DNA from 2 places in the Lysinibacillus sp. FSL K6-3209 genome. Region 1 is predicted to be linked to the other one. Evidence: predicted binding sites of a transcription regulator. Region 1 holds the regulator's gene; the other holds the start of a gene.
What was found. Region 1 encodes Rex, which represses fermentation and respiration genes when NADH is low (regulators of the CRP and FNR family bind a similar motif). Its sites were predicted from a motif close to TTGTGAAATATTTCACAA; they were not measured.
Positions count from the first base shown of each region.

Region 1 (7,790 bases):
TTCCGAATATGGACTGCCACCGTATTTTCTGGGTTAACGGCGCTTTCATTCCACACCTTTTCATAAATCTCTTCAATCGTAAATACTCTTCCAGTATTGGCTGTAAGTAGCTTTAAAATTTTATACTGTACTGGGGTCAAATGAACAGCTTGTTTATCAACCGTAATGACTTTCTTTTCATCATCAATCATAAGACCACCCGTTTGGAAAATATGGCTACTTACTTCCAGACTGCCAAATGCCGTATACCTTCTTAACTGTGATTTCACTCGAGCGACAAGTTCTAATGGATTAAACGGCTTTGCCATATAATCATCTGCACCAATATTTAAGCCGAGTATTTTATCATAATCCTCCGACTTAGCAGAAAGCATAATTAATGGAATCATATTATCTTGTCGAATCTTCATTGTCGCTGTAATGCCATCCATTTTTGGCATCATAATATCCATAATAATTAGGTGAATCACTTGCTCTTGAATAAGATCAATTGCCTCCACACCATTGTACGCTTTAAATACTTTATATCCCTCATTTTCTAAATAAACGCTTATTGCCCTTACAATTTCTTTATCATCATCACAAATCAAAATGTTCAACTACATTCAATCCTCCATCTCTTTAGGTTCCTGTAATCACTCCTAGTGGATTCGTATAAAAATATAATACTAACTAAATCTTAACAAACCCATGCACCAATTCTTAAGATTTTCTTATTGTTACCTATGTACGATCATTGTCCAGAAAAAAAGAAGCTGTTTTCATGAAAATACAAAAAAAGAAGCCTCTCACAAGTTCCATGAACTTATGAGAGGCTTCGTTAAAATCCTAGCATTTCACCTATACAAACCCTTCTAGTAAGGGGCTGCGGCTTATTACATCATGCCGCCCATGCCACCCATGCCGCCCATATCAGGCATGCCTGGTGCTGCTGGTTCTGGAATATCTGCTACAACCGCTTCTGTTGTTAAGAATAAAGCTGCTACAGATGCTGCGTTTTGTAGTGCTGAACGTGTTACTTTCGCTGGGTCTACTACGCCTGCTTCCATCATGTTTACCCATTCGCCTGTTGCTGCGTTGAAGCCAACACCGATTTCTTCGCGTTTTAAACGGTCTACAATGATAGAACCTTCAAGACCTGCATTGTTTGCGATTTGACGAACTGGCTCTTCTAACGCACGAAGCACGATTTTCACACCAGTTGCTACATCACCATCAACTGCGTCAGCTGCTTTTTCAACTGCTGCATAGACGTTTAGAAGTGCCGTACCACCACCTGATACAATACCTTCTTCAACTGCTGCACGTGTTGAGTTCAGTGCATCTTCAATGCGAAGTTTACGCTCTTTTAGTTCTGTTTCTGTTGCAGCACCAACTTTAATCACTGCTACACCACCAGCTAATTTCGCTAAGCGCTCTTGTAATTTTTCTTTATCGAACTCTGAAGTTGTTTCAGCAAGTTGTGCACGGATTTGGCCTACGCGACTTTCGATTGCATCTGCGCCGCCAACACCTTCTACGATTGTTGTATTGTCTTTTGTTACAACAACTTTCGCTGCACGGCCTAGTGATGTAATATCAGCTGTTTTAAGGTCTAAGCCTAATTCTTCTGTAATTACTTGACCACCTGTTAAGATTGCAATATCTTCTAGCATTGCTTTACGACGGTCACCGAAACCAGGCGCTTTTACTGCTACAGCGTTGAATGTACCGCGTAGTTTGTTTACAACAAGCGTTGCAAGAGCTTCACCTTCAACGTCTTCAGCGATCATTAAAAGTGGACGACCTTGTTGTACCACTTGTTCTAATAGTGGTAAAACTTCTTGGATATTTGTAATTTTCTTATCTGTAATTAAAATGTATGGGTTCTCAAGAACGGCTTCCATTTTATCTGTATCTGTTACCATATAGTGTGATGCATAACCACGATCAAATTGCATACCTTCCACTACATCTAACTCCGTTGTGAATCCTTTAGATTCTTCGATTGTGATAACACCATCATTACCAACACGTTCCATTGCTTCTGCAATTAGTTGGCCTACTTCGTCGTCTGCTGCTGAAATGGCCGCAACTTGTGCAATTTCTTCTTTGTTGCTTACCGGACGAGAAATAGCATGTAATTCTGTCAGTGCAGCTGCTACCGCTTTGTCAATCCCTTTACGGATGCCTACAGGGTTTGCACCAGCCGTTACGTTTTTCAGACCTTCACGGATAATCGCTTGTGCAAGAACTGTTGCAGTCGTTGTACCATCACCAGCAATTTCATTTGTTTTAGAAGCAACTTCTGCAACTAATTTTGCCCCCATATTTTCATATGGATTTTCAAGTTCAATTTCTTTTGCAATTGTTACACCATCATTTGTAATTAATGGTGAGCCGAATTTTTTTTCTAACACGACATTACGACCTTTAGGACCTAATGTCACTTTCACTGCGTTTGCTAATTTATCTACACCTTGAAGCATTAATGAACGCGCTTCTTCTGAGAATTTAATATCTTTTGCCATTTGAATTTACCCTCCTGAAATGGAATATTCGTTAAGCTTGATTCATATAATAATAATTATCCAATAATTGCAAGAATATCGCTTTCGCGTAAGATTAAGTATTCATTGCCTTCATATTTAACTTCTGTACCTGCGTATTTAGAGAAAATAATGTGGTCGTCAACTTTAACGTCAAGCTCTACACGTTGTCCGTTTTCTAAAACACGACCTGTCCCAACTGCTACTACTTTACCTTCTTGCGGTTTTTCTTTTGCAGAGTCTGGTAGTACAATCCCAAATGCAGATTTTTCTTCTACCTCGATTAGTTCGATGACAATACGATCTCCTAGTGGTCTTAACAAGTAAAACAACCTCCTATTAATTTAAATATTAGTTGAAAGTTTATTAGCACTCTATATCAACGAGTGCTAATACATTTATTATGATAATCAATCAATTCTTTTTTTGCAAGCGAGAACTTCGAAAAATTTTGTTTTCTTTCCATATTCCTCTACAATAGAAAGGAAGCTTATGAATGGAAAGGATTTTGACTGTGAATAATTCTCTAAAAAGCGTTCAGCATAAAAAAACTGCTCTGTATGTTTTAATCGTTTACATTATCATGCAAGTATCAGGTAGATGGTTGCTTTTACCGTTCCATAAATTTGTGATGAATACAACAGGCTTATCTCATGAACAAGCAGCTCCTATCACACAAGGCTGGTATATCGCACTTAGCTTCGCGATTGCATTGATTTTAAGTTTAATTTTAACCACTCGCGATAAAACGTTTTGGGATGTCTATCAAGGTAAAAAAGAGTCTATCCCACTTACAATTATGTGGGGCGTTTTAGGTTTCTTCCTTGTATTCTTCGGACAAATGATTGGAGCGGCTATTGAAATGGCCGTTTTTGGAATCGAGGGGGGCTCACAAAACACTGCTGATATCGTAGCGATAGCTAAAGGTGCACCCATTGCCATTTTAGCGATTGTTGTCTTTGGTCCAATTTTAGAGGAATTCGTCTTCCGTCGCGTTATTTTCGGCTCACTTGTTCAAACGACGAATTTCTGGGTGGCAGCCATTGTTAGTGCCATTTTCTTCGCACTGATTCATTTTGATTTTTCACACATCCTGTTGTATACCATTTGTGGTTTGATCTTTGCTTTCCTATACCACAAAACAAAACGGATATGGACATCAATTATTGCGCACATCATGCTAAATGGCTTTGTGACACTTGTCCAATTAAATGCTGAACCGTTGCAAAAGTTTTTAGAAGAACTGCAAAAAATGCAATAAAAAAAGCTGGATGTAGTCATCACATCCAGCTTTTTTATTAGTCATTCATTTCTTCTATTTGTCGTTTTTGCTCAGCTAACAAACGCTCCACTTGCTCGCGTTCTGCTGCTATCCGTTCTTCCTCTAACTGCATTGCTTCGGCTTGTAAAAATTTACGATAGCCCCTGCGCGCTATAATAATACTAATCTCATAAATTAAAAATAGCGGAATTGCTACAATAACGTTTGAAATAAAGTCGGGTGGTGCAAGAAATACCGCTATCACAACTAACACGAAATATGCATATTTTCTGAATTTCACCATTAATTCAGGATTTAATATACCTAAACGCGCTAAAAATAACGTTACAACAGGTAACTGAAAAACGATTCCGAAAGGCATAACTAGGCGAAACAAAAATGAAAAATATTCGTTAATACCAATTGTTTGTTGTATTTCTAAATCCGCAGATAAGCCCATCATAAAGTGCATAACATATGGGAATAGCACATAATAAGAAAATGATGCACCTGCTATAAATAGAATAAACGAGTATGGAATATATTTTAAAGTAGCCTTACGTTCTGTCTCATGTAAACCTGGTGTAATAAACAGCCAGATTTGATGAAGAAGCAATGGTGAACTTAAAACAAATGCTATAATAACCGTCACTTGCAAGTAGACAACAAGTGGGTCGGTCACTTTAAACGCGTTTAAAGTTAGTTGCTCTGCTTCTTTACTATATTGAATATATTTAATAATTGGTTCGGCTAGATAAAAGCCAACTATAAGTGCAATAACAAAGAAAACAGCACAAATTAAGAGCCGTTTTCTAAGTTCTACTAAATGCTCTGTAACAGTTAATTCTCTTGGATTCATATTAAATTGACATCCTTAACTTACTTAACGTTATCATTTTCTTTATGTTCAATTACTTTCTTTTTTGCATCATCATCGTCATCAGCTAGACCTTTTGTTGCATTTTTAAATTCGCGAAGTGTAGAACCCATAGCTTTACCTAGCTCTGGTAATTTCTTTGGTCCGAAAATTAAAATAGCAACCACACCGATAATAACTAGGCCAACTGGTGAAATAGCACTTAAGTGCACAACCATTACAGCCACCTCCTCTTATATATATCATTTTAACTTAAATTTTTAGGTTTGGCGAATTTATTTAGATAGTTTGAACGCCATCAATTGTAACTGTTTACAAAATTGTGAATGCACTTATTTATCGCTATTTCTTATTAAATATATAAGCGCTTGCAATTCAACTGATAAATCTATTGTTAATAATTTCATAGAATCGGGTACAGTAATTCGCTCTGGTGTAAAGTTTAAAATACCTTTTGCGTCCATTGCTGCTAAGCGATCCGCCATCTTCTGAGCAGAGCGTGAAGATACTGTTAAAATAGCTAGGTCTGCCCCGTATTCAGCATACTTTTCTTCTAGTAAATCGGGATGATACACAGGAATATTGCTGATCATTTTCCCTTCCTTTGGCGCCTTCGAGTCAAATGCCACCACAATGTGTGTATTATGATTTTTCTGGAAATTATACTTTAAAAAGGCATTACCTAAGTTCCCCACACCGATTAATGCTACTTTTGTTGTTTCATGCTGATCTAGTGTTTGACTAAAAAATGTCAATAGATGTTGTACATCGTAGCCATATCCCTTTTTCCCAAGCGCACCAAAATAAGAGAAATCACGACGAATCGTTGCAGAGTCGATTTTCATCGCTTCGCTCAATTCCTTCGATGAAATACGTTCCATTCCTTCTTGTGCAAAGTTTTGGATAAATCGATAGTAAAGAGGAAGTCTTTTAGTTGTGGCTTGTGGAATTTTCACTTCTTGTTTCAAACTTTTTCCTCCTTATAAACACATCAAATCCACCGAAGTGCATTTGAATATTCTTTTGAAACATGCTTATACAAATCAATTACACCGCAGTGTAATTGCGTCCAGATTCTTTCCAAGCTTATGCGGTAATCTGTGACATCCACTGGTGGATTTCCCTTTAGTTAACGGCGTTTTTTACGCCACTAACTAAAGAGAAATCGTTTCAATCTTACATGACAGCTTGGAATAAGTAAAGCACTGACATTGCAAGCAAATCCCTCATCATTTACACTAAGAATGAATTGAGGTGTCAAGAATGATTGTATTACAAGTCAATCAACTATATAAATCCTTTATTGCCGATGAAATTTTAAGTGGCGTAAAACTAGAAGTTCAACACCGTGATCGTGTCGCATTAGTAGGACGTAACGGTGCTGGTAAATCCACTTTACTAAAAATCATTGCTGGTCAATTGTCATATGATGCTGGCGATATTATCATTCCAAAAGGTGTACAAGTCGGCTATTTGGAACAACATGCTGGACTAAATTCTACGTTGTCAATTTGGGACGAAATGATGACAATTTTCGAACCGCTTCTTTCACAAGAAAAAGCATTACGTTCCCTTGAACAACAAATGGCTGATCCGGCCGTTTACGATAACTCTGACATGTATTCAAAGATAATGTCCGAATATGACCAATTACAACATGATTTTAAAGATGCAGGTGGCTATCAGTACGAGTCTGATACACGCTCTGTTCTTCATGGTATGCAATTTTACCCAGAGGATTATGAAAAACCAATTAGCTCCTTGTCAGGGGGCCAGCGAACTCGTCTAGCTCTTGCTAAGCTGCTACTAAGCAAGCCCGATTTATTAATTCTCGATGAGCCTACCAACCATTTAGATATTGAAACGCTATCTTGGTTAGAAAATTATTTAAAAGGCTATGAAGGCGCTATTTTAATTGTTTCCCATGACCGTTACTTCTTAGATCAAGTCGTTTCTATTGTTTATGAAGTATCTCGCCATCGCGTCACAAAATATACAGGCAACTATAGTGCCTATTTAGATGAGAAAGCAAAAAACTATGAGCGCGATATGAAAATGTTTGAACGTCAGCAAGATGAGAAAGCCAAGCTTGAGGATTTTATTCAAAAAAATATTGCCCGTGCCTCAACGACCAAAATGGCACAAAGCCGACGCAAAATGCTTGAACGCACAGAATGGATGGACTCCCCTGAAGGAGATGAAAAATCCGCTAGCTTCGGTTTTACAATTGAACGCCAAAGTGGTAATGATGTGCTTTCTATTGATGCCTTAGCTGTTGGCTACGGTGACAAGCAAATTTCTAGCGGCATAACACTACGAACTTTTCGTGAAGACCGCATCGCATTAGTCGGACCAAACGGTGTGGGCAAATCCACATTATTAAAAACCATAGTAAAAGATTTGTCCCCACTTGCAGGGGAAATCCGCTATGGTACCAATGTGCAAATTGGCTATTACGATCAAGAACAGGCGAAACTATCTAGCAATAAAAGCGTTTTAAAGGAACTATGGGATGAATGGCCATTAATGAATGAAAAAGATATTCGCACTGTACTTGGTCGCTTTTTATTCAGCGGCGAAGATGTGGATAAAACGGTAAACTCTTTATCTGGTGGTGAGAAAGCTCGACTGGCATTGGCAAAGTTAATGATGCAAAAAGCGAATTTCTTAATTCTCGATGAGCCTACCAACCATTTAGATTTGGATAGTAAAGAGGTGCTAGAAAATGCCCTAATTGATTATCCTGGAACACTCCTTTTCGTATCACATGACCGTTATTTCATTAACCGAATTGCTACAAAAGTTGTTGAGCTATCTGGAGAAGGTTCTTTTGAGTATTTAGGTGATTATGATTATTATCTTGAGAAAAAACAGGAGCTTTACGAAATTGCTCAAATGAAAGCAGCTTCTCAGTCACAACTACAATCAACAGCATCTGAAAAGACCTCTACTTCAACAATTGATAAAGAGGCAAAAAAACGTGAACGCCAAATTAGAAGAACTATTGAAGAGCTAGAAGTTACCATGCAAAAGGCTTCAATAGAAATTGCTCGTTTAGAAGAAGCACTTTGCGATTCCGAAATTTTCACAGACCATGAGAAAATTACACAACTACAAAATGAGT
Region 1 is NZ_CP150264.1:4,100,459-4,108,248, forward strand. Features, by position in the region: gene MHH88_RS19910 (response regulator transcription factor) at 1-599, opposite strand, end outside; gene groL (chaperonin GroEL) at 876-2,510, opposite strand; gene groES (co-chaperone GroES) at 2,567-2,851, opposite strand; gene MHH88_RS19925 (CPBP family intramembrane glutamic endopeptidase) at 3,025-3,789, shown strand; gene tatC (twin-arginine translocase subunit TatC) at 3,827-4,648, opposite strand; gene MHH88_RS19935 (twin-arginine translocase TatA/TatE family subunit) at 4,669-4,884, opposite strand; gene MHH88_RS19940 (redox-sensing transcriptional repressor Rex) at 4,999-5,634, opposite strand; gene MHH88_RS19945 (ATP-binding cassette domain-containing protein) at 5,930-7,790, shown strand, end outside.

Region 2 (7,790 bases), 110 kb from region 1:
TCCTTTACGTGGTGGGTCGACAACTAGGACATCTGCTTCTTTGCCCTCTTTATACCAGCGTGGAATGACTTCCTCTGCTGGGCCTGCCTCGAAGTACGTATTGGTAAAGCCGTTCAGCTCTGCATTGCGTTTTGCATCTTCAATAGCTTGGGGTACGATTTCAACACCCATCACCGCTTTTGCCTTTTGTGCTAGGAATAAAGAGATTGTACCGATGCCGCAATAGGCATCAATGACACGTTCATGTCCTTGTAAATCAGCATAGTCGAGAGCTTGCTTGTATAGCACTTCGGTTTGCTGAGGATTTACTTGATAGAAAGAACGTGCTGAAATTTCAAAGCGTACATCGCCGATAGCGTCAATAATGACGTCTTTGCCCCAAAGGTTAATCGTTTCATCACCAAAAATAACGTTTGTTTTATCGCTATTGATGTTTTGCATAATGGATGTAACATTTGGTACTAGCTTTACTATGCTCGCTACAGCGGCATCTTTTTGCGGGAATTTTTTCTTTTTCGTCACAAGTACAACCATGACCTCACCTGTTGCACGTGCTGTACGGATTACGACGTGACGTAGCATGCCTTCATGTGATGCCTCATTGTATGGTTGCATGCCGATAGTTGTTAATTCTTTTTTGAGACCAGAAAGAATTGCGTCCGCCTCGCCTGTTTGAATGAGACAACGATCCATATCGACAATCGTATGCGATTTTGTTTTGTAAAAACCAGCAATCACTTGACCGGCGTCATTTGTGGAAAATGGAATTTGGGCTTTATTACGATATTGCCATGGTTCCGCCATCCCTTTCACTGGTAAAACAGGTGCGTCGATTTTGCCTAGACGTTGCATAACATTGCGCACCATATTTTCCTTCCACTTTAACTGACCTTCATACGATAAGTGCTGTAACTGACAGCCCCCACATTGCTTGAAATAATCACAAGGTGCTTCTACTCGATCAGGTGAAGGCTTTAAAATATCCAAGACTTTTGCAAAGCCATAATTTTTTAATGTTTTTAAAACATGTACTTCTGCTGTTTCATTCGGTAAAGCCCCTTGAATAAATAATGGATAGCCGTCGACTTTTGCGACACCATTGCCATCATGTGTTAAATCTTCTATATAAACTGTTAGTTGGTCATTCTTTTTTACGGGTGCTGACATTCGTACATCCTCCATTTCAATCTCCTTATTGTAGCATGTGATAGCGGAGGAAAAAAGAACAAGGCTTGAATTTATAAGGTTGTACTAATTTTGCTAAAAAAGAGCCGCTATTCGCGACTCCCTTTTTTATTTTTTCTTACATAATCATCCTTTGGTGCCCACCAAAACATAATTAAGATACTAATAATGACGACTATAAATGGCGCATAAAATATTTCGATTTGTTCCATACCTATATCCCCCTATGCATGATGGTCTTCTTTTCCTGTCACGTAATTTTTGTTGAATAGGAATAATTTCAACAATAAATAAAGTGAAGGCAGAAGCAAGCATAATCCTAAAATAAAGACGATGACTAATGCAACGGCCATTTGCGTGCTTGTGAAGCTATCGTAAATTGTTAAATACGGATACAGTAAATATGGATATTGTGCAATGCCATAGGCGAAAAATGCTACCGCAAACTGAGCGATTAATAATCCTACTGCAAGACCGTAATTTTTTCGCATCCATAGTAATATCACTGTAATGATAAATAATACGGCGGAAATAGCAAACATCCACCATAAATCAACCATATTCTGATAGCTTTCAGGGTTAATGGATTTCATCTCATACATAATACCAAGTGCACTAATCATTAAAGGCGCTGCCCAAATAAGGGCGTATTTTCGCATTAAATTTGTAGCCTCTACATCGGTTGCTTTATGTGCATACCATGTTAAAAATACTGCGGATATATAGAGAACTGCCGCTATACTTAATACGACAATACTCCAAGCAAATGTACTTGTATATAATGTCCAATAATTTAATACAGGTTGCCCTTCTACAATGTCTACATAACCACCACCTGCAATAGCAAAGACAACAGAGAGCGAAGCTGGAATCAATAAACCTGATACGCCATATGTCAGCGTGTAACCAATATGCCCGCGTGCACCGTACGCCTCAAATGCATAATACGACCCTCGAATTGCCAGTAACACTAATGAAATGCTGACTGGAACAAGCAAGATTGTTCCATAGTAGAAGGCGGTTTGTGGAAAGAATCCTACAATCCCTACAAAGAAAAATACTAAAAAGACATTTGTTACTTCCCATACAGGCGATAAATAACGCTTAATAATATTGGTTATGACATGATTTTTTCCAATAAGTAAACTGTAAGCATTGAAAAAACCTGCCCCAAAATCAATAGATGCCACCATCACATAACCGAAAAGGAATATCCATAAAACTGAAATTCCTAAAACCTCTAATGTCATATGATGTCACCGCCCTTTTCTGTATGTCGATCTTCAATTTCACGTTCAATCGGATTCTTTTTAAACATACGCACTAATACGACTGTACTTCCTATTCCAAGTACGGTATACACACCTGTAAATAACAGCATCATCAAATCTACATGATCGCTCGTTGTAGCGCCGTCTGGTGTGCGCATAATACCGTATAATATCCACGGTTGACGTCCAACTTCCGCAAGCCACCAACCGGCTTCAATCGCAATAATTGACAGTGGTGCACCTGCAACAATAACCCATCTAAACCATCGAGTATGAATAAAGCGCCAACCACGGGGTTTTCCTACTACGTAAAGGAAGGACACTAATACCATAAACATGCCGATAAAGACCATAATATTAAAAAGATAGTGTATATAAAGTGGTGGTCTGTCTTCCTCCGCATATTGATCTAAACCAATAACTTCTGCATTTGGATTATTGCGTGCTAGTATACTTAAAGCATAAGGAACCTTGATGGCGTATTTAACTTCTTCGCCGTCCAAAACACCGAACAAAATCAAAGATGCTTTATCTGTTGTTTCAAAATGCCATTCAGCCGCTGCTAATTTTTCTGGTTGGTATTCCGCTAAGTATTTACCTGAGAAATCGCCTATAATTGCTGCAGCAATGGATGAAACTAAACCGATTTTCATCAATAAAAATAGAGACTTTTTATGGTAAACATGATCTGAGCCTTTGAGCATACGGTAGCCTGCAATGGCTGCCAAGACGAATGCTGATGTCATATAGGCTGTTACAAGAACATGCGCAACTTTTGTTGGCATGGCTGGGTTAAACATTGCTAGAAATGGTTGAATATTTACAAGCTGTCCGTCCACAATATCAAAGCCTTGAGGTGCATTCATAAAGGCATTTACCATTGTGATAAAGACAGCTGACATAGATGCACCAACTGCAACAGGTATTAGGAGTAACATATGCTTTTTCTGGCTATCAAAGCGATCCCACGTATATAAATAAATTCCTAAGAAAATGGCTTCAAAGAAAAATGCAAAGGTCTCCATAAAGAGCGGTAATGCTATCGTTTGCCCTGCAAGTTGCATAAAATTCGGCCATAGTAACGATAATTGCAATCCGATAGCCGTTCCTGTTACGACCCCTACAGCAACGGTAATGACGAAACCTCGTGCCCAACGTCGCGCCATCAAAATATAATGTTCATCGTTCTTTTTATATCCAGTCCATTGTGCAATCATGATCATTAACGGCACCCCGACACCAATCGTTGCATAAATGATGTGGAATGATAACGTAAGCTCCGTTAACGCACGACTCCAAAAGACTGCTGATTCATTAATCATCTCATTGCCCTCCTAACTTCCAAATATTCTTCCAAGTATGGAAAGTAGCATGATAATTGCAACACCAAAACTTAACCAAATAAGCTTCTTTTCCTGTGACTTATACAACTGCACCACTTCCTTTCCCTTTCCCATACCCATATTTTCCACTATTCCAACGAAAAAAACCTTTATAATGGTCCGATATTTCGGCCTATTATAAAGGTTTCAAATTTTGTTCAAGTAATATACGCACATTTGCCAAACATTTTTCTTAATTCGTTCACAACCCTTCATTATATGGGAATAAAATACAAAAAGCGTAAATTTATAAAATAAAATTTACGCTTTTTGTTAATCTAAATACGGTCTTCCTCACGAATATCTTCAATTGGGACAAAAATTTCAATATGGCGCTTTAAGTTTTCAAAAGTCGCAGGCGCATCTCCACCATATTCACCATCTAAATTTAAATGAACTTCACTATCCGTCGTTACTTTTACGACACTTGCTTTTTTATAAATAACACGATCATCCTTTAAATGTTCGCCTCGTAAAGCCATTGCTGCAAGTTGAATAAATTCTGGCAAGCTTACTTTTTTTAATACTAATAATGTGAAATAGCCATCGTTTATGCTCGCATCTGGTGCAAGCTTTTCAAAGCCTCCTACTGAATTCGTTAAGCCACATAAAAACATCATGGCATCGCCATCGAATACTTCACCATCATATTCAATACGCATATGTGATGCCTTAATAGATGGAATCATTTCAACTGCTTTTAAATAGTAGGCGAGCTGTCCAAGCATTGTTTTCATTTTGCTAGGTACTTCGTACGTTAGCTCTGTAATACGTCCTCCAGCAGCAATATTGATGAAATAGCGTTCTCCATTTAACAATCCAACATCAACTGGTAAGGTATCGCCTTTAATAATAATATCAACAGCTTCATCAATATTTCGTGGTATATGGACAGCACGTGCAAAATCGTTCGTTGTCCCCATAGGAATTAGACCAATCTTCGGACGTTTTTCGAATTGGCCTACACCAGAAACAACCTCATTTAACGTCCCATCGCCACCAACTGCTATGATAATATCAAATCCACGTTCTACTGCATTTTTTGCTGCCTCTATCGCATCACCTTCACAAGTTGTTGCGTGACAAGATGTCTCATAGCCTGCTACCTCTAGTTTCTCCAATACTTCTGGTAGATGCTTTTTAAACACTTCTCGCCCAGATGTAGGATTATAAATGATTCTTGCTCGTTTCATAACATACCTTCCTGCTTCATAAGATTCTAATACTTTCAACGAATTTTTCGTTGAAATGTTGCACTACTATTACTACGCCAGCCCAAACACCACTGCCGCTAAGTAAAATGTTTTATTTTTGTAATGCTGCTGTTACATGTTTTTTGAAATCTTCATATACATAAGTCCAATTTGTTTTGTTGGTAATATTGTCTTCACGAATTTCAGCGTAAAGCGATTTTTGTGCTTCCTCAAAATTCGGGTCTTCTTTATCTGGCAACATCGCTCTTTTGTTCACAACAATATCCTGTAACTCTGGCGCACGTGGTCCCCATTTACCTATCACTTGTCCTGACTCGTTTAATAAAATATACATTGGAATCGCGCGTCCACCATTTGTTAAATAACGGTCGATTAAATCCGTATCTGCATCACGGAAAACTGTACGCATATCTAATCCTGCAGCTTCTGCAACACGGCGAATAATTGGATTATTTAGCATTGCATCCCCGCACCAATCTTCTGTAATGGTTAAAATTTTTGGTTGCTTGTCCTTCAGTAACGTTACAAAACCATCGTTTGTCGGCACTTCAAAACCATCATAAATTACAAAGCTATCTTCCTTTAGCGTCGTCATATGATTCATATATTGTTGAATTGAAATGGCTTCTTCAAAATATTGTTGCTCAGTTTTCATATACTATCCCCTTTTTAAGTGATGTGATTGTTTCTATTCTATATTTTGCTATGAATACTCATTTTAGACAACTATTAAGTGCTACTTTTTGTTAGTATGTATAGTCTTTCCATTTAAAAAGTCAAGAAAGTGAAGACACTTTCTTGACTCATTGTAATAGCAAAAAATTAGCGTTTAGCAATTTCTTGTTGTAATAATTTATTAACCATTGGTGGGTTCGCTTGGCCTTTTGTCGCTTTCATAATTTGACCGACTAAGAAACCAATTGCACGATCCTTACCATTTTTAAAGTCCTCGATTGATTGTGCATTGTTATCTAATACTTCTGTAACAATTGCTAATAAGGCACTCTCATCTGAAATTTGAACTAAACCTTTTGCTTTTACAATGTCATTAGCTGAACCGCCGTTTTCTACTAATTCAGCAAATACTTTTTTACCGATTTTAGAAGAAATTGTACCGTCCGTAATTAACTTCACCATACCAGCAAGGTTTTCTGGTGTTAACGCTGTATCTTTAAGATCCTTTTGTTCAGCATTTAAATAAGCTGAAACATCGCCCATTAACCAGTTAGCTGAAAGTTTTGCATCTGCACCATCAGCTACCATCGCTTCAAAGAAATCTGAAATTTCTTTAGAAATAACAAGCACGCCCGCATCATAAGGTGTTAAGCCTAATTCTTCAACATAGCGTTTTTTACGAGCATCTGGCAGTTCAGGAATTTCTGATTTCACGCGCTCTAACCATTCATCGTCGATTGACAGGCGCACCAAGTCAGGCTCTGGGAAGTAACGATAATCATCTGTTCCTTCTTTCACGCGCATTAAAATTGTTTTACCTGTTTTTTCATCAAAGCGACGCGTTTCTTGATCAATCACGCCACCTGAAAGTAATACGTCCGCTTGGCGTAACTCTTCGTGCTCAATCCCACGACGTACGTAGTTGAATGAGTTCAGGTTTTTAAGCTCTGTTTTTGTACCGAATTCTTCTTGACCATATGGGCGAATCGAAATGTTGGCATCACAGCGCAGTGAACCTTCTTCCATTTTACAGTCTGAAACATCTGTATATTGGATAATGGATTTTAATTTTTCAAGATAAGCATACGCTTCATTTGCTGTTCGAATATCTGGCTCAGAAACGATTTCTACAAGCGGCGTCCCTTGACGGTTAAAGTCAACAAGTGAATGGTCACCAGCATGCGTTAGTTTACCTGCATCTTCTTCCATATGAAGACGTGTAATACCGATACGTTTTGTATAACCATCTACTTCAATATCAATCCAACCGTTTTTACCGATTGGCTTATCGAATTGCGAAATTTGATAAGCTTTCGGATTATCTGGATAGAAGTAGTTTTTACGGTCAAATTTTGTTTCTTGTTCGATTTCCATGTTTAATGCAAGTGCTGCACGCATTGCGAAATCTACAACGTTTTTATTTAAGACAGGTAGGACACCAGGGTAACCTAGGTCGATTACTGTTGTGTTTGTATTTGGTTCAGCACCGAAGTGAGCTGGCGCTGGCGAGAAGATTTTTGAGTTTGTTTTTAACTCAACGTGTACTTCTAAACCAATGACTGTTTCAAAGTTCATGTTATTTTCCCTCCCAAATTTGAGGAACTTCTTTATGGAACGCAGTAGCTTGCTCGAACGCATGCGCTACACGGTAAATTGTTGCTTCATCGAAGTATTTACCAATAATTTGCAAGCCTAGTGGTAGACCATTTTCAAAGCCACATGGAATTGAAATAGCTGGTACGCCCGCTAAGTTCATAGGAATTGTTAAAATATCGTTAGCATACATCGTCATCGGATCATCTACATTTTCACCAATTTTAAATGCTGGTGTTGGGGCAGTTGGTCCAATAATTACATCAAAGTCTTCGAATACTTTGTCGTAGTCTGCTTTGATAAGTGTACGTGCTTGTTGCGCTTTTTTGTAGTAAGCGTCATAAGTACCTGCGCTAAGCGAGTATGTTCCTAGCATGATACGACGTTTTACTTCATCACCAAAGCCTTGCGCACGTGTTTCTTTGTAAAGGTCCATTAAGTTCGTCACGTTTTCAGCACGGAAGCCATAA
Region 2 is NZ_CP150264.1:3,989,456-3,997,245, forward strand. Features, by position in the region: gene rlmD (23S rRNA (uracil(1939)-C(5))-methyltransferase RlmD) at 1-1,167, opposite strand, end outside; gene MHH88_RS19455 (hypothetical protein) at 1,275-1,397, opposite strand; gene MHH88_RS19460 (cytochrome d ubiquinol oxidase subunit II) at 1,410-2,435, opposite strand; gene MHH88_RS19465 (cytochrome ubiquinol oxidase subunit I) at 2,432-3,778, opposite strand; gene MHH88_RS19470 (diacylglycerol kinase) at 4,117-5,031, opposite strand; gene MHH88_RS19475 (thioredoxin family protein) at 5,144-5,707, opposite strand; gene gatB (Asp-tRNA(Asn)/Glu-tRNA(Gln) amidotransferase subunit GatB) at 5,875-7,302, opposite strand; gene gatA (Asp-tRNA(Asn)/Glu-tRNA(Gln) amidotransferase subunit GatA) at 7,304-7,790, opposite strand, start outside.
Region 2: the regulator Rex is predicted to act here: its motif matches at 4,029-4,046, upstream of MHH88_RS19465 (cytochrome ubiquinol oxidase subunit I).